3 regions of the Rhodococcoides sp. S146-33 genome follow, and region 2 is predicted to be linked to each of the others. Evidence: riboswitches for the same ligand, from Rfam matches in the RefSeq annotation. Region 2 holds a riboswitch; each other region holds the start of a gene.

Region 1 (7,414 bases), 140 kb from region 2:
GTGATCGGTCTTGCCGATCCGGCCCACCCACAACCACTTCGCCAACGCCGACACCGCCGCGGCCACGAAACCGGCGACGAGTAGAACGATGCCACTGAGCAGCGCAGCCAACCAGTACCCGACGGACTCGGCGATGGCGGTGAGACCGAACAGCACTCCGAGCCCGATCCCGAACGTCACGACGACGGGAATCAACCGGCACGTCTCGACGAGGGCACGGGCGATCTTCAACTTCCGAGGCGGATCGAACGTGCGCGACGAGTCCGCGCTACCGGCCGCTCGACGCAGTCGCACCGGTGGGCTACCGAGCCACGACGAGCCCGACTTCGCCTTGTCCGGCGTCGCGGACAGCACCGCGACCAAGCCGTTCTTCGGCACGGTTCGCCCGGGCCCGGTCATGCCGGAGTTTCCGAGGAACGCTCGCTTGCCCACTTTGGCGTCGCCCAGGTGCATCCAGCCGCCGCCGAGTTCGTAGCTGGCGACCATCGTGTCGTCGGCGAGGAAAGCGCCGTCGGCGACGGTGGTGAACTTGGGGATCATCAGTACGGTCGACGCTTCGACGTCCTTGCCGATCTTCGCGCCGAGGAGTCGGAGCCAGTGCGGCGTCAGCAGCGATGCGTAGAGCGGAAAGAGGAACGTGCGCGCCGAGTCCATCAACCGTTCGGTGGCCCAGACCTGCCAGCCGATGCGGCTGCGCACGGGGTGGTATCCGCCGACGAGTCCGATGCTGAGCAAGCGCACCGCAACGACGGTGATCAGTGCGAACACCGCCAGCGACACCAGCGTCGCGACGGGCAACATCACCAAGCCACGTTGGAAGGCGTCGAACACGGAGTCGGCGGTGTGGATCCACCACCCCATCAGCACGAGGCTGACGCCGATGGAGAACAGTGCCATGCCGGACAGGAAGAGGGATGCGACGCCGTACGCGAGTACCCAATGGGTTGCGCGCGGGGGTGTTTCGGCGGGCCACGGATGATCGGCCTTGCCGACCTTCTGCGCCGGCGAACCGGACCACATCTGGCCGGCTTTCACCCGTCCGACGACGGCTGAGCCGGCGGTGACGACCGCGTTCTTGCCGACCTTCGTTCCAGGCAGGAGTGTCGAGCGGGCACCGACGGTGGCACCGGCACCGATCTCGATGCCGCCGATGTAGACGAGATCACCGTCGATCCAATGTCCGGACAGATCCACCTCGGGCTCGATGGAACAGCCGTCGCCCAGCTCGAGCATGCCGGTGACCGGCGGCAGCGTGTGCAGGTCGACGCCTTTGCCGATCTTCGAACCGAGAGCCCGCGCGTAGTAGACCATCCACGGCGCACCCGAAAGATTGGAGGCACCGCTGGCATCGGTCAATCGTGTTGCCGCCCAAAGTCTTATGTGCATGCTGCCGCCGCGTTTGTACGCGCCGGGTTTCAATCCGGCCAACAGGATGCGAGATCCGATCACCGAGATCGCCATTCGCCCGACCGGCGTGATGAAGAAGAGGAATGCCAGCAGAATCCACCACCACGACAGCGTCGGAGCCCACGACACGTCGCCGAACCACGACATGACGTTGAACAGCAACCCCAACCAGGTGACCCACTGCAACCCGGTCAAGGTGGTCAACGGAACCGTCGCCAGAATCTGTGCCCACTGGGCGGTGCGCGATGTGGGGGCGACCTCACGTGGAATTGCCTCGACCACCGGCTTCAGGTCGTCGAGATACTGTGCGAGCGAACCCAATCGGGGATGGTCGTACAACTGCGCGACGGTGACCTCGGGGAACCGCTCGCGCAACGCTGTCACCAGCTGCGCGGCCGACAAGGATCCGCCGCCGTTGGCGAAGAAGTCGGCGTTCTCGTCGTTGACTTGAGCGCCGAGGATGTTGGTCCACAGCTGCGCCACCCACCCCGCCGTGCCGCCGAGAGCCGACGCGCCCGCCGAGCCGGGCAATGGCCACGGCAGCGCATTGCGGTCGACCTTGCCCGAGGTGCGCGTGGGCATCTCCTCGACCAACGCGAGCCGTGGAACCAGCGCCGACGGCAGCTGCTCGGCCAACAGCGTTCGGGCGGCTTCGAGATCGAAATCGGGGTCGGTACTGGCGAGGTAGCCGACGAGAACCGAGTTACCCGCACCGGTCTTGCGCACGGCCGCGGCGGCACCGCTGACGCCCGGAAGTGCTTGCAGCGCATTGTCTATCTCGCCGAGTTCGATGCGTCGACCACCGAGCTTGACCTGATCGTCGGCGCGGCCCTGGAAGAGCAGGCCTTCGAGTTCGAGTTTGACCAGATCGCCGCTGCGATAAGCCCGCTCCCAACCGAGGGAGGGCATCGGCGCGTACTTCTCGGCGTCCTTGGCCGGATCGAGATACCGCGCCAGACCGACGCCACCGATGACGAGTTCACCGATGTCACCCACCTGCACGGGAGCGCCCGACGCGTCGACCACCGCCAGGTCCCACCCGTCCAACGGCAATCCGATGCGGACGGGACCCTTCCCGTCCATGATGGCCGCGCACGCGACGACCGTTGCTTCGGTGGGGCCGTAGGTGTTCCAGACCTCGCGGCCCTCGACGGCGAGTCGCTCGGCCAGCTCCGGGGGGCAGGCTTCGCCGCCGAAGATGAGCAGCCGCACTGCCTCGAGTGCGACCGCGGGCCACAGCGACGCGAGGGTCGGCACCGTCGAGACGACACTGATGTCGCGGGAGACGAGCCACGGACCGAGATCGAAGCCGGACCGCACCAGCGACCGCGGCGCGGGCACCAGGCACGCACCGTGCCGCCACGCCAACCACATCTCTTCGCACGAGGCGTCGAACGCCACCGACAGGCCGGCGAGTACGCGATCACCTGGGCCCAACGGATCCTTCTGTAGAAACATGCGCGCCTCGGCATCGACGAACGCCGCCGCGTTGCGATGACTGACCGCAACGCCCTTGGGCGTACCCGTCGAACCCGAGGTGAAGATGACCCAGGCATCGTCCTCGGGGGTAGGCGGTCGGGCGGCGTCCTGGGGTACGTCTTGTTTCGGGGCGGTACCGGCCGCGATACCGCCTGCGGTGACGATGGCCGTGACCTTGGCCTCGCCGAAGACGAGCTCGGCACGCTCTTCGGGGTCGTCCGCGTCGACCGGAACGTACGCGGCACCGGCGGCAAGGATGGACAGAATGGCCACGTAGAGCGAAAAAGAACCCGACGGCATACGGATGCCGACGCGATCGCCGCGCCGAACGCCCGCATTGGCGAGCCATTGAGCGCCCTCGGCGATGTCGTCCAACAGCTCCGAGTAGCTGACCGACACCGCGCCGTCGTCGATTGCCGGGGCGTCGGGAAAGCGATGGGCGGTCTCGCGGAGAACGTCGATGAGCGTCCGGGCGGGAGGAGCGAGCGACGAGCGAAGAAACGCCGCCGGGGCAGGCGCGATGTCCGCGCTCGAACCCGGCAGATCGTTCTCTTGATGCACAGACAACCGGGCGTCCTTCTCGTTCGTTGGCAAGTGACTCTGTAGTGCTGGCGAGCAGCAGCGCCGTTGGTTATCTCACGTTCTGTTTGCCAGCAGGTGAACGAGCGCACGCTCCTACCGCGGAAATCCTACTGCTGCAGACGTGTGAGTCCCGGCTTGACAAAACTGCAGCGGGTTTGCAATGGTTCTGCCCACGGTCACGAGTACCAGCATCAAGCCCCGGCTTGCTGGTCGGCAACCCTCCTTCGCGGTGGGGTGCTCCGGGTGACGACCAGGCTGACGCCGGAAAACCGGCGCGGCAAGCGCGGACTCGTTCACGAACTCTTCGGTTGCGGGTCCCTCGAACGTGAGGGCTTGATCTGTCATGACGTCTGTACTTTCCCGCCCCTGTGCTCCTTTTGCCCCTGTTTCGGGCACGGATCTGCAGGTACCCCTGGTTCAGGGTGGCACGTGCACCTACGCCAACTTCGACTACGCGGCCAGCGCACCGGCCCTGGCGGCAGTGACCGATCGGATCGCGGAACTGCTGCCGTTCTACTCGAGCGTGCATCGAGGTGCCGGCTACGCCTCGCGGGTCTCGACGGCCGCATACGAGAAGGCTCGGGTAACTGTCGCCGATTTTGTTGGTGCGCAGAATGATTCGGTGGCGGTGTTCACGCGGAACACCACCGACTCGCTCAACCTGCTGGCTGCGTGTGTGCCGGGCGACACCGTGGTGCTCGATATCGAGCATCATGCGAACCTGCTTCCGTGGCGTGATCGCCGAGTGGTGGTGGCCGCATCGTCACTGGCCGAGACCATCGCGCGTCTCGACGCCGAACTGGCCGCGAAACCCGCTGCGCTGCTGGCGATCACGGGGGCATCTAACGTCACTGGTGAGGTCCTCCCCATTGCGGAACTCGCCGCACTGGCGCATCGCCACGGTGCCAGGATTGCAGTGGACGGTGCTCAGCTCGTTCCGCATCGCCGCATAGACATCGCGGCACTCGGCGTGGACTACCTCGCCTTCTCCGGGCACAAGCTCTACGCCCCGTTCGGGGCGGGAGTGCTTGTGGGCACACGTGATTGGCTCGACGCCGGTGAGCCGCACCTGGCCGGTGGCGGTGCGGTTCGGAGCGTGAGCATCGATCACACGGAGTGGGCCCCAGCGCCTCAGCGCCACGAGGCCGGCACCCCCAACGTGCTCGGAGTGGCCGCACTGGCCGCAGCCTGTGAGGCCATTGCAGGATTCGACGACGCCGAGCTGCAGGCACACGAGCACGAATTGTCGTCCCGACTGCGGTGCGGCCTGGCTGATCTGGACGGCGTCGAACTGCTGCAGGTGTGGGCCGACGCGCCCGATACCGTCGGCATCGTCACCTTCACGGTGGCCGGACGCGACCCGGGTGAGGTGGCTGCGTACCTCTCCGCCGAGCACGGCATCGGAGTGCGGGACGGAAAGTTCTGCGCGCACCCGCTGCTCCGCCGGCTGGGCCATGCGGACGGCGCGGTTCGAGCCAGCATCGGTCTCGGCAGTTCCTCGGCCGATGTCGACCGACTCGTCGACGCGCTTGCCGCCCTGGTCGAGTCGGGACCGAACTGGGACTACGCGGAGGACGCCGGCTGGTGGAACCCCGTACCCGACCCGCGACCGTTCCCCGACCTTGCTGATGGTGCCGCCGGGGTTGGATCCCCGTGCACCCCCTCGGACGGTTAGCATGGCGTCATGACCGTGAGTGTCGCGTGGCTGGGCAACCGCCACTGGTGCAACAGATATGTGGATCTGTGCCGCACTGCGTCCGGCTCGTGTTCGATTTCGGCTCCGCTCCGACCGAATGCGTTCTCCGACTTCTAGAATCAGGACCACCACTCATGTCGCACAACCACACTCGCATCGCCGTCGAATTCGATGAGATCTGGTCCGAACTGACCGTGGGTCCGGATGCGAACATTGTCCGGATCCAAGCCTCCGACCTGCGGGAAGCGCAGCAGCAACGCGCGCGGCTACGCGCCGAAGCCGTCGAGCGCGGCGAGTCGGCCGACAGCACGGCGGTGTTCCTCGACCTCGAGGTACACATCGCGGCCGATGCGCGGACGGCTCGCCGTGAGTTCGGCGGGCTGGACGCGCCGATCAGCCCGTCGTCCATCCGCTACGTCGGCACGCCGTCGGGGTTGGCCAGTCTGATCTCCGACGTCACCGCAGCCGACGTCGCCGACGGGGTGACGCTGCAGGTCCACGACGACGTGAATCGGCAGTCGACATTCCTGAGCTCCGGGGTTCTGCCGCTGCTCGGCGCTCGCGGTACTCGCTTCGACGTCGACACGGTCGACGAGGTCCTCGGCGCATCGAGCATCGCACCCACGCTCGCATCCTGAGGTTCGACGTCGGCGGGGTCAGGTCACGTCGATCGCCAAGCCTGCGGTGATCCGCAACAACTCGGTGTACGTGGACCGAAAAATCGTGTTGATGTGGCCGGCCGCGGCCCACACCTCGGCGAACCCGGCCAGATCCTGATCCACGAACGTATCCAGGTTCGTGGGGTGACCGACCGGGGCGATACCACCGATCGGCTGCCCGGTCGCGTGTTTTGCCGTGTCGAGATCGGCCCGCGCCAGCCTGCCACCGAGGCGCTCACCCGTGTGCTCGAGGTGCACGTTGTGGGCTCCGGACACGAGCAGCAACACCGGCTCGTCGTCGAGTAGAAACACCATCGACTTCACGATCGCACCCACCTCGACGCCGAGTGCCGCAGCAGCATCGGCGGCGGTGTGGGTGCCCTCCGGACTGTTCACCACCACCCCGTGATGACCACGAGAAATCAGAGTGTCGGCAACATGGGCTGCATTCGGATGAAGTAGCCGGGACATGAGCCAATGCTATTGCCCCGACGCCGTTTACGCAGAGAGCTTGCTTAACTGGGTCATTCCGCAGGCTCCACTCCCGCGAGATCACCGAACAGTCTCAATCGCGCCATGCCGCCGTCGGGAAAGATGTCGAGTCGAACCTCCGAAACCGGAGTGTCGTGGTCGAGTACGAAGCGATGCCGGGTGTCGGGCTGCAACGTCGTTCGTGGCAACAGCTCGATCCACTCGCCGTCCCCGAGCCGGCCGCGCAACGACGCGGCACCCGGCGCGTTGCCGAGGAAGCACGTGGTGTCGAGCTCTGCGAGCCGAATGAGTCCGGCACCCGCCAACTGCACCTGGACCCAGTCGTTCGCGTCGTTGCGTCGACGCGAGGTCTCCCAGCCCTCGCCCATCGACCGCGGAGGACCGGGGAACAGCAGATTGTTGGGGGAGCTGTAGAACATGTTGGAACACGCCGAGACGTGGGCACCGTTCTCGAGTGCGGCCAGGTCGACCGGGCCGGCCGCGAGGAATTTGGGGTCGGGCTTGCCGCGTCCGAGGACCCGCAGGCGAGCCACTCCGCCATCGGGATAGATCGACAGCTTCACATGCGTCCAGCGGGCGTCGGAGGTGACCTGAAATCGGTTCTCGCTGTCACCGTTGACCGGACTACGCGCGACGATGGTGGTCCACTCGGTCTGCGTGCGTAGCTCGTCCGGCGAGAGAAACCCCTCGACCTCGGCGGCCTCGATCGAAATCTCCGGTGGATAGTTGCCGGTGAACCACGAGGTGTCGACGACGATCGCCGAGACGACGCCGGGTGCCCCGAGACGCACGATGGCCTCGTCGTATCCGGCCTCGCGTCGCCGCCGCGTCTCCCAACCGTCGTAGATCTGTCCCTTGTGCCCGAACGTCGCCGTCGAATAGTCGGCTTTGCCCGGACTGACGAGATTCTCCTTCTCCGCGAACGTCTCGTCGTTCGCCCACACGACTGCGCCTCCGAGAGTGCGGACGGCGAGATCGGGCAGTGGCAGGGGGAAGGTGGCAGTCATGGGATCACACTTTACTGGTCTCGCGTGAGCTCACCGGGTTGTGTGCACGCCGACGCCGCAGTGCCGCGGCACCCAGGAGTGCCACCCCGACC
Region 2 (7,414 bases):
CGATTCCCGACCGCGAACCCACCGTCCGAGATCTCGCCCGGATGCGGAGTCGCAGCGGCCGGGTGGTGGGAACGCCCGAGTCCATCGCCGATCGGCTCGAGCAGTGGCGCTCGGTCGGAGTCGACGGAATCAATGTCATCAATTCGACGATCCCGGGCAGCTACGTGGAGTTCATCGATCATCTGACCCCGGTTCTCCAGCAGCGCGGGCTGGCGCAACACGAGTACGGGCAGGGCACCGTCCGAAACAAACTCACCGGACGGGACAGGTTGCCCGGGTCGCATCCGGCGGCCCGATACCGGGGTGCCTTCAGTTGATGCCAGGCTGATAGCCGAGGTCATCGTGACAGCACCCGAGGCGGTGACCTGTACTCGGCCGTCGCATAGACCCCCGGTGTACGGCCGGAGTTTGCGTTCAGTCCGCACTGTTGGCGTTGTGCTCCAGGGCTGCAGCGACCCAGAACTCCAGTGCTGCTTCGCTCGTCAGCGCATCAGCATCGACGGTGATCCACCCTGCGCCCATCGAGCGATCTCGGCCCATGACGGCGTGGTGTGCTCGAGGTATTCGGGTTCGCGAGCTTCGTCCACTCGGACCAACAGAGCACGGTTCCCGGTGCCGACGCATACCACCATTTTCTCTCGCACCAGGAACGCCAGACCGCCGAACATCTTCTGCTCGCGCAGGCTTTCCTGGTCGGTGAGGTGGAAGCCGGCGCTCAATGCGTTCGCGATCACCTTCGAAGGACGCATCACCCCGAACGGTAACTAACCGACACCGAGGTCGGATCCACCGTTAATCGGACACTCCCGATTGCTTTGGCGTAGGCGTGTGCAGCAGGCAGGGCTGTGCCGTGGTGTTGGTGTGGGTCGTCATGCGGGTTGTCGTGGTTCCTCGTCGCCGGTGTCGCCGGTGTCGCCGTGGTGGTCTGGTGGGTAGAGGACTTCTTCGGGGTGGTGTGCGTGATTGATGAGCCCACGCCTGCGTGGGTCCATTCCGGTGGGTGGGTGCCAGAGGGTGCGGCCCGGGTAGCGATGTGCTGCTCCGGTTTTGGTGGTCGCCCATTTTCTTGGTCCGGTGCCGACGAGGGCGTGGTGCATGTCGCAGCCGAAGGTGAGGGCGTCGATGTCGGTGGGCCCGCCGTCGGTCCAGTCGTCGACGTGATGGGCTTGGCACCAGGTCGCGGGGCGGGTGCAGGAGGGGAAGCTGCAGCCGCGGTCGCGGGCGATGAGGACGATGCGTTGGTCGGCGGAGGCGATGCGTTTGGATCGGCCGAGGTAGAGGGCTCTGCCGTGGTCGTCGAAGATGGTGAGGTAGTGGCGGGCGTGGGAGGCCATGCGGATGGCGTCGCGGATGGAGACGCGGGATCCGGTGCCGGTCATGGCGTATCCGCAGCCCGATTCGAGGTCTTTGAGGCTCATGGTGACGATGGCGGTGACGGGTAGGCCGCGGTGGGTGCCGAGGGTTCCGGAGGCGAGGGTGTGCCGGAGTGCCAGTTTCAGGGCGTCGTGGCGGCGTTCGTTCTGGGTGCGTCGATCCCGCGCAGCGGCAGCGGCGCGTGCCGCAGTGTCGGTGTCGGTGTCGGTGTCGGTATCGGTATCGGATCCGTTGGGGTCGTCGTCGGTCTCGGCTGCGTCGGTTGTGTCGCCTGGTTCGGCACTGCCGTTGGCTGCAGCTGTGTCGTCGTGTGCTGTGCCGTCGGGTGCTGTGCCGCAACCACAGTCGGCACCGTCGCATTCACCGCAGTCGGCGCCATCGTCGCAGTCCGTCTCATCCCACGGGCCTCCATCGGTGGACTCGGCGTCACTGGAGTCTGCTTCGTGGGTGGTCGGCTCGGCCTTCGGCGCTGTGGCACTGCCGCTCTGGTCGCCCTCGTCGTCGCTGCCGCTCCCGCCGCGCTCGTCGTCGCTACTGGTCTCGCCGTCTTCGTCGTCGCTGCTGGTCTCGCAGTCTTCGTCGTCGTGGACGACCGATGTCGGGTCGGCAGGATTGTTCACCCCCGGTTTCGCGGCTTTGGAGAACAGGGCCTCGAGGTAGGCCCGCAGTTCGGAGTCGACGCAGAACTTCCCGTCCGACATCCCGTCGGCACCCTGCTCACCGAGATAGAAGAACGCATCCCGACGCTTCTTCGGCTTGGGCTTGCCGTTCTCGTCCTCGTCCTCGTCTTCGTCGTAGTCGCCGTCGGGGCTGAGGATCGAATCCAGGTGAGCCACCAACGGCGCGAAGTCGTCGGGCCGTCGGGTGCAGGCGTAGCCCACCAATTGCTGTTCGGCGAGATCGCGGGTCTGCGGATCGACACTGGCCGGCAAGTGCTTGAAGAATTCGCGGATCATCTGCACATGTTTGGCATCGAGCAATCCCGCCCGCAGCGCTGCCGCGGTGTGCGGCAACAACGGAGGTAGGACTTCACCGGACAGTGCGGTGCGATCCCCCAATTCGGCGGCCAGACGCACTCGCGCTCCGGCGGCGCGTGGGGTGATGCGCAGCATCCATGCCACCGAGCACGGTACCGAGCCGGGATACACATCGAGGCCGCGCTGATCGATCAGCTCGTTGAGCCAGGTGTACGAGTACGCGGTCACGGATCGGGTGAGTGTTTCCATGCGTTGGATCACCGCACGCCGGTCGGCGTTCGTCCACGACACCGACCCCTGCCCGGCCAACTCCGCCACCGCGGACTCGACCCGGTCGATCAGCGCCGACAGTGCGGGATCGGACACGACAGGGGGAGGCGGCACCGTCTCGATGCCGTCCACCCCTGATCCGCCGTCCCCCGAAAGCATGAACAGAATCTATCGCGACCCACCGACAGACTTTCGAACACGCGTTCCAACTCGCGCTCGGCTGCCGGGATGCCGAGTCGAAGTGCTGCAGTATGTGGCGGATTACACATCGACCACAAGTGTGACGTTGTCGATTTTCAGTAACGACGAGTCGCGTAGATGCTGGTGAGGGCGTTCAATATCCCCCAAGGCGGTCGTAACGACCACAGCATCGTTGCTTGCATCGGTGACGAAAGCCACTGCTTGGCAGTACCTCCGAACTCGAGTGCCGAGCCGGTGTCCAATGTTGTGTTACGACCCAGTGGGGATGATCGACATGAACGACGCATTCCGTTTCGCCGCTTCGTGCAGTTCATCGAAAGAACTGATCAGTCGACTTCAGTTCGGTACGACTGACCTGTGGCCGGAGGATGTCGCCCCTTCGACCCGCTGGCGCTACATGGCCGACCTCATAGATTCCGATCGGGGCATGCTCGTCGAACTCGACGGTGCACTGTCGGGGCCGGTTGTGGACGCGCTCGTCGCGACGGCGGAATTGTGCAGGCAATCGGCCATCGAACCTGTGCCCGCAGCCGATTGGGAGTATCTCCGTCGGGCGTTGGGATGGCTGGAGCGCAGTAGTGCCGGTGTCGATTGCGCTCTCATCGCCGTGGGCGAAGAATTGGCACTCATGGGTCTCGACGGGGCGGAGCAGGATTTTTCGGTTGCGACCTGGCTGTGTATGGACGTGCTGGATCGGTTTTGCGCCGCTGGTGAAACGGTCGACTTTTGGGTGCAACGCATGATCGACGTGCGATCCGATATGGTTGAGCGACAGCTTGATTCGGATTCGGTCGTCAGTGAAAAAGCGGAATTGACAGTTGCCGTCTGATTGGGAGGGCTCGTCCGTTCACTCTGTTCGAGACTTTCGTCGGTAAGTCCATTTTCTACCCCGGTTGGCAACTGCGCCTACCCTCTCGTAGTATCGAATACGAAGGACCATCCAGAGCGACCGAGAGACCTGGCTCTATGACGTCGCAGCAACCCCCCGCTCGTCGGGTGAGGGTGCTACCGCCGGGACCGATGGAGGAATACACGTGAACACCCGAGTCGCCTCAGGCTTTGTCGACGGATGTCGTCGGCTTCATGTCGATCTGTGCCGTCTGAACGGGTCGACCTGTCTCAGCTGACATTTCGGCTCAGCTCGTACTTCACGTTTCACTTCATCATCTGCGCGCACTCCTTCCTGGGCACACCCAGCTCGGACGCTGGACCGTGCGCGCGATCGACCAGATACCGGAGACACCCACGTGTCCACTCGCCCTGTACTTCTGGTGGCCGGAGTAGTTGCCGCCACCGCCACATTGCTCGCCGGGTGCGCAGGTAGCGCCACCACCTCGGCCGCCGACGCCGGACCACCGCAGTCCGGAGGGACGCTGCGTTACGGCCTGTCCGGGGCTCCCACCTGCTCCGATCCGGCGCAGGCGGGTACGAATCAAACGATCTACGTGACTCGCCAGGTGGTCGATTCGCTCACCGACCAGAACTCTGACACCGGCGAGATCGAGCCGTGGTTGGCCGAAAGTTGGGAAGTGACTCCCGACGCGAAATCCTTCACCTTCCAGCTGAAAGATGGCGTGACGTTCAGTGACGGCACTCCGCTCGACGCCACCGCCGTCAAGGACAATTTCGACGCCATCACCGGCACCCTCGGTGCCGCCAAGGCGCCGCTGGCCGCCAGTTACCTCACCGGGTACCAAGGTGCCACGGTCGTCGATCCGCTCACGGTTCGCATCGACTTCTCGGCACCCAATGCGCAGTTTCTGCAGGCGAGTTCGACGCCTCAGCTCGGGATTCAGTCCACCGCGACGTCGGCCCAGTCGGCGGAGTCTCGGTGCTTGGGCACCAATATCGGATCGGGACCGTTCACCTATGCGGACTATCAGCAGGACCGTTCCGTCGCTTTGGCCAAGCGAAGCGGATACAACTGGGGCTCTGCGGTATTCGCTCACCAGGGCGAGGCGTACCTGGACCGTATCGAGTTCACGATCGTGCCCGAGTCGGGTGTGCGTACCGGTAGTCTTTCCTCCGATCAGCTCGACGCCGTCAGCGACGCACTACCGCAGGACGCGCCGCAGATCGAGGCGACCGGTGGCCGAATCCTGACGGCATCCAACCCGGGCGTTCCGTTCGGCATTCAGCCCAACGTCACTCGCGGTGCGCTACAGGACCCCGCCGTCCGGACGGCCTTGGTGCCGGCGATCAACCGTCAGGAACTCGTCGATACGGTCCTCGGCCCCGACTTCCGAACAGCGACAAGCACGTTGGCCAGCGCCACGCCGGGTTACGTCGAGCTCGCCGATGTCACCTACGACCCCGATAAGGCGAAGTCGCTGCTCGACGCCGCGGGCTGGGTTCCCGGTGGAGACGGCATCCGTGAAAAGGACGGGCAGAAGCTGAGTTTCAAGGTCATGTACTCGGCGGTGTTCGCCGGCAACCAGGCGATTCTGGAACTGACCCAACAGCAACTGCGTGCAGTGGGTGTCGACCTGCAGCTCGAGCTGGTCTCCAATTCGGAGGCGACGGCGCGGCAAGGCACAAAGGACTACGACGCGACGTACTACAACAGCACTCGCGCCGACGGCGACATTCTGCGTACCTCGTTTGCGGTGGACGGACGAAACCTGAACGCCCGCGGTCCGATCCCGGATCTGGATGCAACGTTGACCGATCAGCTCTCGACCACCGACGTGGCGGCGCGCAACGAGATAATCGCCACCGCGCAGCAGCAGGTGCTCGACAACGGCTTGTGGATTCCCACGATCGAACTCTCCCAGGCCGTCGGCGCGGCGTCGACAGTGCAGGATCTGAAATTCGAGGCCTCGGCCCGCCTTCAGTTCTTCGACACTTGGCTGAACGCATGATCCGCTACATCGGACAGCGAGTACTGCAAGCAGTGGCAGTGCTGTGGGCTGCGTTCACCATTTCGTTCATCGTGCTGTTCCTGCTGCCGTCGGACCCGGTCAGTCTTGCCGTGGACTCGGCGGGCTCTGGTACCCCAGCCGACGCTGCGGCCATCGCTGAACTGCAGGCTCGTTACGGTCTCGATCAGCCGGTGCTGGTGCAGTATTGGCATTCACTGGTCGGGGCTGTGCAGGGCGACTTCGGATTGTCCATCGCCACCGGCCAGCCAGTGACGACGGCCATCCTGGACGCGGTGCCCAGCACGCTCGGCTTGGCGGGGACGGCCCTGGTGCTGGCCGTCGTGTGCGGAGCCGCGGTGGCCTACGCCGCCACGTATACCGAGATCCCATGGCTGAAGAACCTGCTGCTTGCGCTCCCACCGCTCGGGGTGGCAGTGCCGACGTTTTGGGTAGGACTACTGCTGCTGCAACTGTTCTCGTTCCGACTGCGCTGGTTCCCGGCGTTCGGTGACGACGGCGTAGCGTCGTTGGTGCTGCCTGCGGTGACACTGGCGTTGCCGACCGGTGCTGTCATCGCGCAGGTCCTGGCTACCAGCATGACCACCACGTGGAAGCAGCCGTTCGTGGATGTGGCTCGCGCCAAGGGGGTCTCACGCCTTCGGGTGCAGTCGCGACACGTTCTGCGTCTGTCCTCGATCCCCGCCTTCACGATTGCCGGGGTCTTGGTGGGCACCCTGCTGGCCGGATCGGTAGTGGTCGAGACGGTGTTCTCGCGCGCCGGAGTCGGACGGCTGACCCAGACATCGGTGCTGGCCCAGGATATTCCGGTGGTGCAGGGCATCGTGGTTCTGACCTCGCTGGTCTTCGTCCTGGTCAATCTCGCAGTCGACCTGCTCTATCCGCTGATCGATCCACGCATCGTGCGTGAGTACCGGCCCGCGCAGGCCAGTGCAGAACCGGAGAAAGCTCATGTCTGACATCCTGATTCGCGAGACCGCCGTCCATTCGGCAGTTCCCCCGGTAGTCGAAGAAGCACCGGCACCCGCGCGGCGCAGGGGTCCGCGAGACGTGCTGAAGCACATCTGGCTCGGTGCCTCCGTGGTCGTGCTGTTGCTGGCTCTCGGGTTCGCGCTGTTCCCGTCCGTCTTCGCCAGCGGCGATCCGCTGGTGGGTACACCTGCGGACAAGCTCCAGGCACCCAGCGCGTCGCACTGGTTCGGCACCGACAACATCGGCCGTGACGTCTTCACCCGAGTGGTCCATGGTTCCGGACTGTCTCTGACGGCAACGCTGTTGGCAGTCGGTATCGCCCTGGTGGTCGGCTCGATCATCGGTCTGGTCTCGGGGGCCGTCGGCGGAATAGTCGATGCGGTGCTGATGCGCATTGTCGATGTTTTGCTGTCGATTCCAACGTTGTTGCTGTCGTTGGCGCTGGTGACCGCTCTGGGCTTCGGCACCGTGAACGTCGCTATCGCCGTCGGCGTCACGCTGATTGCCAATTTCGCCAGAGTGATGCGCTCGGAGGTGCTGCGGGTGCGCAGATCACTGTATGTCGAAGCGGCCTACGCCTCGGGTGTGCGGTGGTTCGATGTGTTCCGCAGGCACATCCTCAGAAATTCGTACGGACCGGTGATCGCACTCGCTGCAGTCGAATTCGGTATGGCAGTTCTTGCGGTGTCGGCGTTGAGCTTCCTCGGTTTCGGCGCTGCTCCGCCCACACCGGAGTGGGGA
Region 3 (7,414 bases), on a different contig from region 2:
GCGTGTATTCATCCGGCTCAACTCGAGCCTGTGCGAACGGTGTTCGTGCCGTCAGAGTTGGAGGTACGAGAAGCCGAGGAACTGTTGGCCGACTTGGAACGTGCGGAGTCCGGTGTGGCGGTGGACAGCAAGGGATTTCTGATCGACGAGGCCGTTGCCCGAACCGCTCGACGAGTGGTGGAGCGAGGAGCCGCGCGGGAGACGATCAACAATTTATGTCAGCCGAAGGCGATGCGAATCCTGACGTAGTGGCAACGACAGTCTTAATGTACTTCGATGCACTTAAGTGTAGTTAAGCCTAGCGTTGTTTACGCGGGAATCGGTATGCTACGGAGTCCGCATTCCGGTCGCCCTGTGTCAGCCGCATGCGATACGCAGCGCGACGCTCGCTGTGGCCCCACGGGTACTGAGGGTGTGTTCGCCATTCGCGTCGAGGGTGGTGGGATAGTTGTGCGCGTGACGGAATCTTCGAGTTCCTACGCTGTCGTGCGCAAGGCCCGTGCCCGCGCGAGCGCAAAGGTTGCCACGAGAACGCACAGCACCGCCACGATCACGGCGACGAAGGTGGATGCTGACGTCGAGAAGCCGAGAACCCAAGCAGTCCCTATTCCGACGAGGGTGGCGAGGACACCTCCAATCGGGAGAAAGGCAGCCACAATTTTGGTGGTTCGGGTCGACTGGCGATCGTGAATTAGTTTGAGCAGCAACTGAACCGAGATGGTTCCAAGAATATAAGCCAAGATTCCGGTGCCTGCGTAGATCGGCAGTAGGTATTCGGTCGACACGCTCGAACTCGGGCCTGAAAAGCTCGTTCCGACCAGAATCAGCACGGGCGTCATACCCAGCGTCACGCCGATCAGACCGGCAACGGCGACCAGCCCTACTCGGCGAGAGGGATCGACGGCGAATCGAAAGCCGCACAGGTACAGCACCAGGCCTGCGAGCAAGCCGACCACTGCGCCGACTACAGCGGCGACAACGGGCCGTACCCACGGCCCCAACGCGGTATCCGGACCGTAGAACGAGCCGCCGGAGACGTACGCCGAGTACCCCGAATTTCCGGTCACCGACTGACCCAGCACTGCAATCACCGCGCCGAGCACACCAAAACCGATTGCCTGTTTGATCACGCGTCAATGATGACGGATGTCCGGTCTGCGTAGAGAAATTCGGCCGGGGTGTTGCCTGCTCGTCAAACTCCGAGGCATCAGCGTGGTTGCGAGCACGAGACGTCAGCCGAAGGCGATGCGAAGCCCGACGCTCGCTGTGGCTCCACCGGCGCTGAGGATGAAGTTGTGCCGTCCTTCGTCGCGGAACACCATCTGCATCGGCAGGAACCAGAACCGATTTTCGCCGGTGAAGCCGGCACCCGGAATCTGGAGGCCTCGCTGATTGACGATGTGTTCGCCCTTCGCGTCGAGCACCTCGAGTGTGGTGGGAAAGTCCTTACCGATGTCGTCTGGTCCTGTTTGCAACAGTGCGACCAGTCGGCATTCGAGCATGCGGGTGTCGCGTGGAACTGTGCAGGTATCCCAGACTCCGCCGAGGATGTCGAGCATGTCGTTGGAGGCTCGCGCGTATTCGGCGAAGAACAACCCGGTGATGATCATAGGCTTCCTCTTTCGATCACGAATTCCCCTGAGGTCAAACGTCCCTGGCCAGCCGCGTCGATCGAGGCAGTCACCATCGCAACTGTAGGCGGCGCGGCTGTCGCCCGTCGTCTTGTCTTCATCCTCGCGCCTGCGGGGGGTGGGGTCGGCTGCTCCGGTATGACTGCTGCCGCCCCGGCACGGAACGCATATCCACTCGAGTGTTCCCGACGGCTACTTCCGCCGGGGCGAGGCTGCGATCGTGATGGCCGCACTACCGCTCCCGCTACCAAGAACCCTGGAGGTTCACGATTTTCTGAATACAGAAAATGATGTACCGTTTTGACATGGATCTCTTGACCAACGTGTCGGTGCTGTCACGGTTCGGCCACGCGCTGTCCGACGAAACCCGCACCAGAGTGCTGCTGGCGCTGAAAGACACACCGAGGTACCCGGCCGAACTCGCCGACGCGCTGGGTGTGACGCGACAGAAGTTGTCCAATCACCTCGCCTGCCTACGTGGCTGCGGCTTGGTCGTTGCCGTACCGGACGGACGCCGGACCCGGTACGAGTTAGCGGACAACAAAATCGGTCTGGCGCTGGAGGACTTGCTGAAAGTTGTTCTTGCGGTCGACCCGACCTGCTGCCCGGCCTCGACCACCGAGGGCTGCTGCTGATGCCCGCCGGGCTGGGCATGTCATCGCCGCCGAACTCGCCCTCGAACGAGCGGCGCGCCATTCTGTCCACGCGCATTCGCTGGTTCGTCGCGGCGACGATCCTCTACAACGTGATCGAAGCCGCCATCGCCATTGCCGAGGGTGCTCGTGTCTCGTCGACCGCACTGGTCGGGTTCGGCCTCGATTCGATCATCGAGGTGTCCTCGGCAGCGGCTGTGGCATGGCAGTTCTCGGCCAAGGATCCCGAGGCGAGAGAGAAGACCGCACTACGAGTCATCGCATTCTCGTTCTTCGGGCTGGCTGCGTACGTCACACTCGATGCCGTTCGCGCACTGTTCGGATTCGCAGCCGCCGAGCATTCGACAGTCGGAATCGTCCTTGCAGCAGTCAGTTTGGTGATCATGCCGACGCTCTCATGGGCTCAACGTCGGACCGGACGTGAGCTGGGTTCCGTCACCGCCGTCGCAGACTCGAAACAGACTTTGCTGTGCACCTACCTCTCCGCCGTTCTCCTGATCGGATTACTCCTCAACAGTCTCTTCGGTTGGTCGTGGGCCGACCCTGTAGCTGCCCTCGTCATTGCAGGTCTCGCCACAAAGGAGGGAATGAACGCGTGGAAAGGCGATACCTGCTGCGCGCCTCTACCCACCCGCACCGAATCGGACGAACACCGCTGCGGCTGCTGCGAGTGACGCCTGCCGGGTTGGCGCGGACGCTGACCAGTCAACTTCCTTCGGCGTCGAGTGGACCTTTCGGCTGCCTTGCTCCTGCAGTGGACGAGCGTTCTGTTCGATCACGGAGCGGAATTCGTCGAGTTGCTCCGCCGAGGCCTGCACCGGCGTGGTCATGACAATCCACTGCACGCCCTCTGTGCATGGGGGAGTAGTGAGGGACCCGGAGTAGCGCACGTTCGTCCGATCGGTAGGTACCAGGGCGCTGGGATCGAAATCAGTGAGCTCCGCGATCTCGCCGACGGGAGGCAGTTTCTCGACGTAGTTTCTCAATGCTGCGTTGGCTACCCCCTTGTCGATCAGGACGCTGACGACGGTGATGCTTCCGTCCTCTGCGGTGTGCACCAGATGTAGCTCAGCGTCGTGGCGGACGCCGTCGAGTTCGTGCTCGGCCGGTTCGTGGAGGTGGAACTGTGTCAGCGCGAAGTGCTTGTCCCCGAGGATCACCTCCGATCCTGGTGTCTCATCCGTCTGCACCGTATGTGTGGTGTTTTTAAGGGCGATAACGCCTGTGCTGTAGGCGCATTGGAGCGCAGGAAGATCGGCGGCTGTGGCGTCGTGAAGGTCGATCGGTGATTGAGCCGACGTGTCGGCGCAGGCACCCCAGTCGGGGCTGAGCGTCGGCCACGCATCGGGGCCGAGTTCGCCGTCGTACGCACCGCCCCGTGCATCGACGACTACTGAGCCTGAACTCGATCTGAGCTCGGGGCGATCCAATTGATCGGCCGATCCATGTCGTACCCCTCGGCTATTGTCGAGGAAGGTTCAAGAGCAATAGCCGTAGGTACCTGGCCGGCTGTTCGGCAACCCCGTCTCCATCGACAGGGGTGCCCCAGGGGAAGAACCGGCGTATCCCGCAACCGCGGGACCGCAAGTCGATGGAGGGTTGCACCTCCAGGATGAGGTGAACAATGTCCGGAAGAGACGAACTCGCAGCAGCGCAGGCCAAGTGGGAACCCATTCCGCCCGAGCGCCGTCGTGCCTGGTGCCAGACACTGCTGAGCTATCCACCGATATGGTTCGGGGCATTTCCGATGCTCGAAACCCGGAGGCTGGTGCTCGAGGGTGGATATGCGAACAGTGAGACCTGGATCGACCTGGCGAAACGTGCTGAAGCAGTGGGTTTTACACCGCGTACGTGGTTGATATTTCGGCAGAGTCTCGAGCCGGCTTATTTGAAAGATCGGTTCCCGTCTCATCCCGAGAACATGCCCAAGCGGCGTGGGAACGGCGGCGTCGAGACAGTGGTGGTCGATCCCGAGGACTTCTCCGAGTGGCCATGGCTGTTCGAGGCGGGATATCGCGCGGGCGAGGCGACCTGGCAGGCGTTGTCTCGCTGAAGCCGTCCACCAGGCCTCCGAAAGGGCCGGCCTGTCAGTGGAACCGGCGCGATCCCTACTGCGTCTGATCCTGTGGGGCGGCGATCTGGCCGCGTTGGGGGAGGGACAGAAATAACAGTTCCAACTGATTTTCCACCAGTGGTCTACGTGCCGTGCGTCGAATCGGTGACCACGCCGGACGAAGCGACAGTCAAACTGCGGACCACGCGCGATGGGCGATCCGCGTTGCTCGTCTTCTCGGCACTGGACCGGCTGCACACCTGTGTAGGTCCGGATGAACCATGGCTGGTGATGCCCACGGAGCGGCTCGCAACGGTTCGCGAAGGCGCGCCATTCGATCTTGTACTTCTCGACGTCGTCGATCCGCGGAGTGAATGGTCGTCGACGTCATGGCCCTGTTCGTGGACCCAGTTGCCGTGCAGTCCGAAGCGGCACGGATGTCCGAGGCGGCCGCCTACGTGGACACGCTGGCAACGTCGATCCCCGGCGATGTCGATGGGGGCGTAGGAACTGCAGCGATTCTCGGGATCATGTCGATTTCCGTCGAGTCTGCCGGCGATTTGAGCCTGGCGCTCGCGGGTTTCGGCGACGTCGTCTCGGAGAGTGTCGATCGCTACTCGGAACAAGACCTGGCCGCGGCCGACCAGGTCAATGTTGCCCTGTGGGAAGAGCAGCGATGACCGTCGATACCCACGTGAACGGCGATTCCGGTTCGGTCCGCTTGGCAGCCGGATGGCTACGCGACCAACTTGCGTCGAACATCGACGTCACCGGCGAAACGATGTATTCCATTCGGAACACCGTCGATTCGGCCTGGGACGGGCCGGCATCTCGACTCGCGTGCGAGAAATTGACTGACGGCGCGCAGCGAACTGTGGATATGGCGGCCGCGGCCCGCACCTATGCCTCCGCGATTGATGCCTTTGCCACCGAACTCCAGAACGCACACGTTCGGATGGCAGATGTTCGGACCGATGCGGCCGCGGCGGGCCTGACACTCAGCGGTCACCTCATTCTCGACCCCGGTGCGGAGTCCGACGCGCATCGCCTTGCGTACGAAGCGGCATCACACGGTGCCGATGCGGCGCGACAGATCGAGACCCTGGCCGGCGAAACACTGAAGAACGTATGGCTGGAGGTTACCGAGAGCTGGTTCATTATCGCTTCCGACCTACTCGGCGGAGCGGCCGAAGGCCTGGCCTCGAAGCACGTCTCCCTGCTGACGAAGCGCGCAGACGTTCTCGCCGAGGAAGCGGCGAAGTATCTACGGCTGGCCCAGTCTGCCCCGCTTACAGAAGGTTTGGGTAGCGCCGGCGACGCGATCGGTGACGGGGCTGCGGCAGTTGCCGACACGGGGTCGGCAATCGGAGAGTTGGCGACGGGGGCGTGGGATGCGATTTTCTGACGTGCGGCCCAGCGAACTGCGACGCTGGGTGGCGTCGCCGGGGTCGATGATCGCTCGCAGCGCGATCTTCGGGGTCGCGGCCCTGATTGCTCTGTACTTGTGCGTGGTGAGTGTCGTGGAGGGGATGGTCGCTTCCGCGCTGCCGACCTTCGGATTCGCTGTGTTCTGCTTCAGCACAGCCGCTTTCGCGTGGACCAACGTGCCGTCTGTCAAGACAGGCTCCGACGTCCGCCAGTGGGTACAGGGATCGACTGTGCGTTACAACCCGGTGGGCTTGAGGTTGCTCGTCGTGATAGTCAGCTCACTGTCGACCTGCATGATCGCGATGGGTTTCACCTCGGGTGGGGTGGGATGGGTCCTCGCGGCAATGGGATTGTCCATGGCCTCGTTCTTGATTCCAATCCTGTTGCGCAGTATTCGCAACGGCTTCCTCGAGCTCTCGGACGACGGTATTCGGCACCGCGGCTGGGCATTCGACATCCAGGTCCCGTGGGTGGACATCCGAGACAGCGCTGCGGTTGTGGAGTCGTACCCTTTGGTTCTGGTGAGGGTCGACGAGTTGGCGAAGATGAACCGGCGCTTCACAACATTGTTCTGGAGAATCGAAGTTTTGCCGAAAGGTCAGTACATCGAACTCGACTGCAGACGCTTCGATGTCCACCCGGCGGCGATGGAACAGTGGATTCGGTTCTACATCGACAACCCGGCGGCACGAGGCGAACTCGGAACCGATGCGGCCGCAGAACGCCTGGTGAGTTACCCGTAAATCTCGGGAGACTTTGTCAGTGCGGGCAATCGTGCTGCCGCCCAATGGCAGGCCATGTCAACCCGTTGCGTGGTCGTGGCGACGACAGACTCGTACACCGAACTAGCCCCGGTCTCGGTATCGCTCGATGGGCTCGAGTCGATGGTCGCCACAGCGGTGCTCGATGCGGCCACAACGGAACAATCGATGCTGTTGGCAGAGATCTACCGCCGGGGGGAGCGGTTGGCGCTTCCGACCCATCGGCCAGGGCTACGACGACGGGTTGGCTGAGCTGGCCGTCAGATACGGCGTCGAAGTCGACGAATAGTCCAAAGCGGGTTTCTGTCAGCCTTCGCTCGTGAGGTCCACCACCAACCGGATCACGAGTTCACCGTCGACGACTCTCGTTCGTTGCTCGCAGATGACGTTCATCAGGGCCGTCCCCTCGTCGATTCCGCGCCGATGGGTGAGGAGCCTGTCGATCGAGTCGTCGCCGGTGGTCAATGCCGTTGCTGCTGCGGTGAGTTGACGGTTGGTCACGCCCCGATTGCCCGTCATCGCCACCCGCTGCGAGCCGCGGGTGAACGTCGTAACCGCGGGCGGCGTCGGGCCGCCGGTGTTCGCCTGGCGAACACCGGCGATGTCCACACCCGGGAGCAGGTCGGACGTCGCCTTGGCCGGCACCCCGCCGATGGGATGCACCGCGACGACTCGATCTCCGAGGCGACACAGCGCCGCATCGATGGACGCCACCGTCCCGGCGCGATGGGTGGCCACCAGAACCGCGACCGATCCGGTCAGGTCCCGTTCCCACTCGTCATCGGTGGAGAAGTTCTTCACCGACGGCAGGTAGTCGGCCGTCCACTTCGTGCCCAGTTCGGTGCGGTGCACCATCGCGACCTCCACGGTAGGGAACAGGACGGACGG

The links. A riboswitch is a leader RNA that binds a small molecule or an ion and turns the genes downstream of it on or off. The one in region 2 is predicted to bind S-adenosylmethionine.
Region 1: linked by a shared signal. The riboswitch ahead of AC5WEY_RS07780 (aminotransferase class V-fold PLP-dependent enzyme) and the one ahead of AC5WEY_RS08525 (ABC transporter substrate-binding protein) in region 2 are both predicted to bind S-adenosylmethionine.
Region 3: linked by a shared signal. The riboswitch ahead of AC5WEY_RS21355 (mandelate racemase/muconate lactonizing protein) and the one ahead of AC5WEY_RS08525 (ABC transporter substrate-binding protein) in region 2 are both predicted to bind S-adenosylmethionine.

What each region holds. Positions count from the first base shown of each region.
Region 1 is NZ_JCAJWY010000001.1:1,614,525-1,621,938, forward strand. Features, by position in the region: gene AC5WEY_RS07775 (Pls/PosA family non-ribosomal peptide synthetase) at 1-3,447, opposite strand, end outside; SAM riboswitch class IV at 3,643-3,758, shown strand; gene AC5WEY_RS07780 (aminotransferase class V-fold PLP-dependent enzyme) at 3,812-5,143, shown strand; gene AC5WEY_RS07785 (hypothetical protein) at 5,153-5,281, shown strand; gene AC5WEY_RS07790 (hypothetical protein) at 5,299-5,802, shown strand; gene AC5WEY_RS07795 (YbaK/EbsC family protein) at 5,821-6,294, opposite strand; gene alc (allantoicase) at 6,348-7,322, opposite strand; gene AC5WEY_RS07805 (hypothetical protein) at 7,327-7,414, opposite strand, start outside.
Region 2 is NZ_JCAJWY010000001.1:1,757,563-1,764,976, forward strand. Features, by position in the region: gene AC5WEY_RS08505 (LLM class flavin-dependent oxidoreductase) at 1-317, shown strand, start outside; gene AC5WEY_RS08510 (hypothetical protein) at 483-749, opposite strand; gene AC5WEY_RS08515 (HNH endonuclease signature motif containing protein) at 870-2,780, opposite strand; gene AC5WEY_RS08520 (hypothetical protein) at 3,250-3,651, shown strand; SAM riboswitch class I at 3,756-3,849, shown strand; gene AC5WEY_RS08525 (ABC transporter substrate-binding protein) at 4,070-5,683, shown strand; gene AC5WEY_RS08530 (ABC transporter permease) at 5,680-6,660, shown strand; gene AC5WEY_RS08535 (ABC transporter permease) at 6,653-7,414, shown strand, end outside.
Region 3 is NZ_JCAJWY010000006.1:69,940-77,353, reverse strand. Features, by position in the region: gene AC5WEY_RS21385 (HpcH/HpaI aldolase/citrate lyase family protein) at 1-249, shown strand, start outside; gene AC5WEY_RS21380 (hypothetical protein) at 477-1,130, opposite strand; gene AC5WEY_RS21375 (DUF6941 family protein) at 1,233-1,610, opposite strand; gene AC5WEY_RS21370 (ArsR/SmtB family transcription factor) at 1,937-2,266, shown strand; gene AC5WEY_RS21365 (cation efflux transmembrane domain-containing protein) at 2,266-2,958, shown strand; gene AC5WEY_RS21360 (carbonic anhydrase) at 2,908-3,714, opposite strand; SAM riboswitch class IV at 3,761-3,880, shown strand; gene AC5WEY_RS21355 (mandelate racemase/muconate lactonizing protein) at 3,909-4,337, shown strand; gene AC5WEY_RS21350 (SseB family protein) at 4,410-4,844, shown strand; gene AC5WEY_RS21345 (hypothetical protein) at 4,727-5,017, shown strand; gene AC5WEY_RS21340 (hypothetical protein) at 5,014-5,742, shown strand; gene AC5WEY_RS21335 (hypothetical protein) at 5,729-6,508, shown strand; partial or broken gene AC5WEY_RS21330 (TerD family protein) at 6,704-6,815, shown strand; gene AC5WEY_RS21325 (alcohol dehydrogenase catalytic domain-containing protein) at 6,833-7,414, opposite strand, start outside.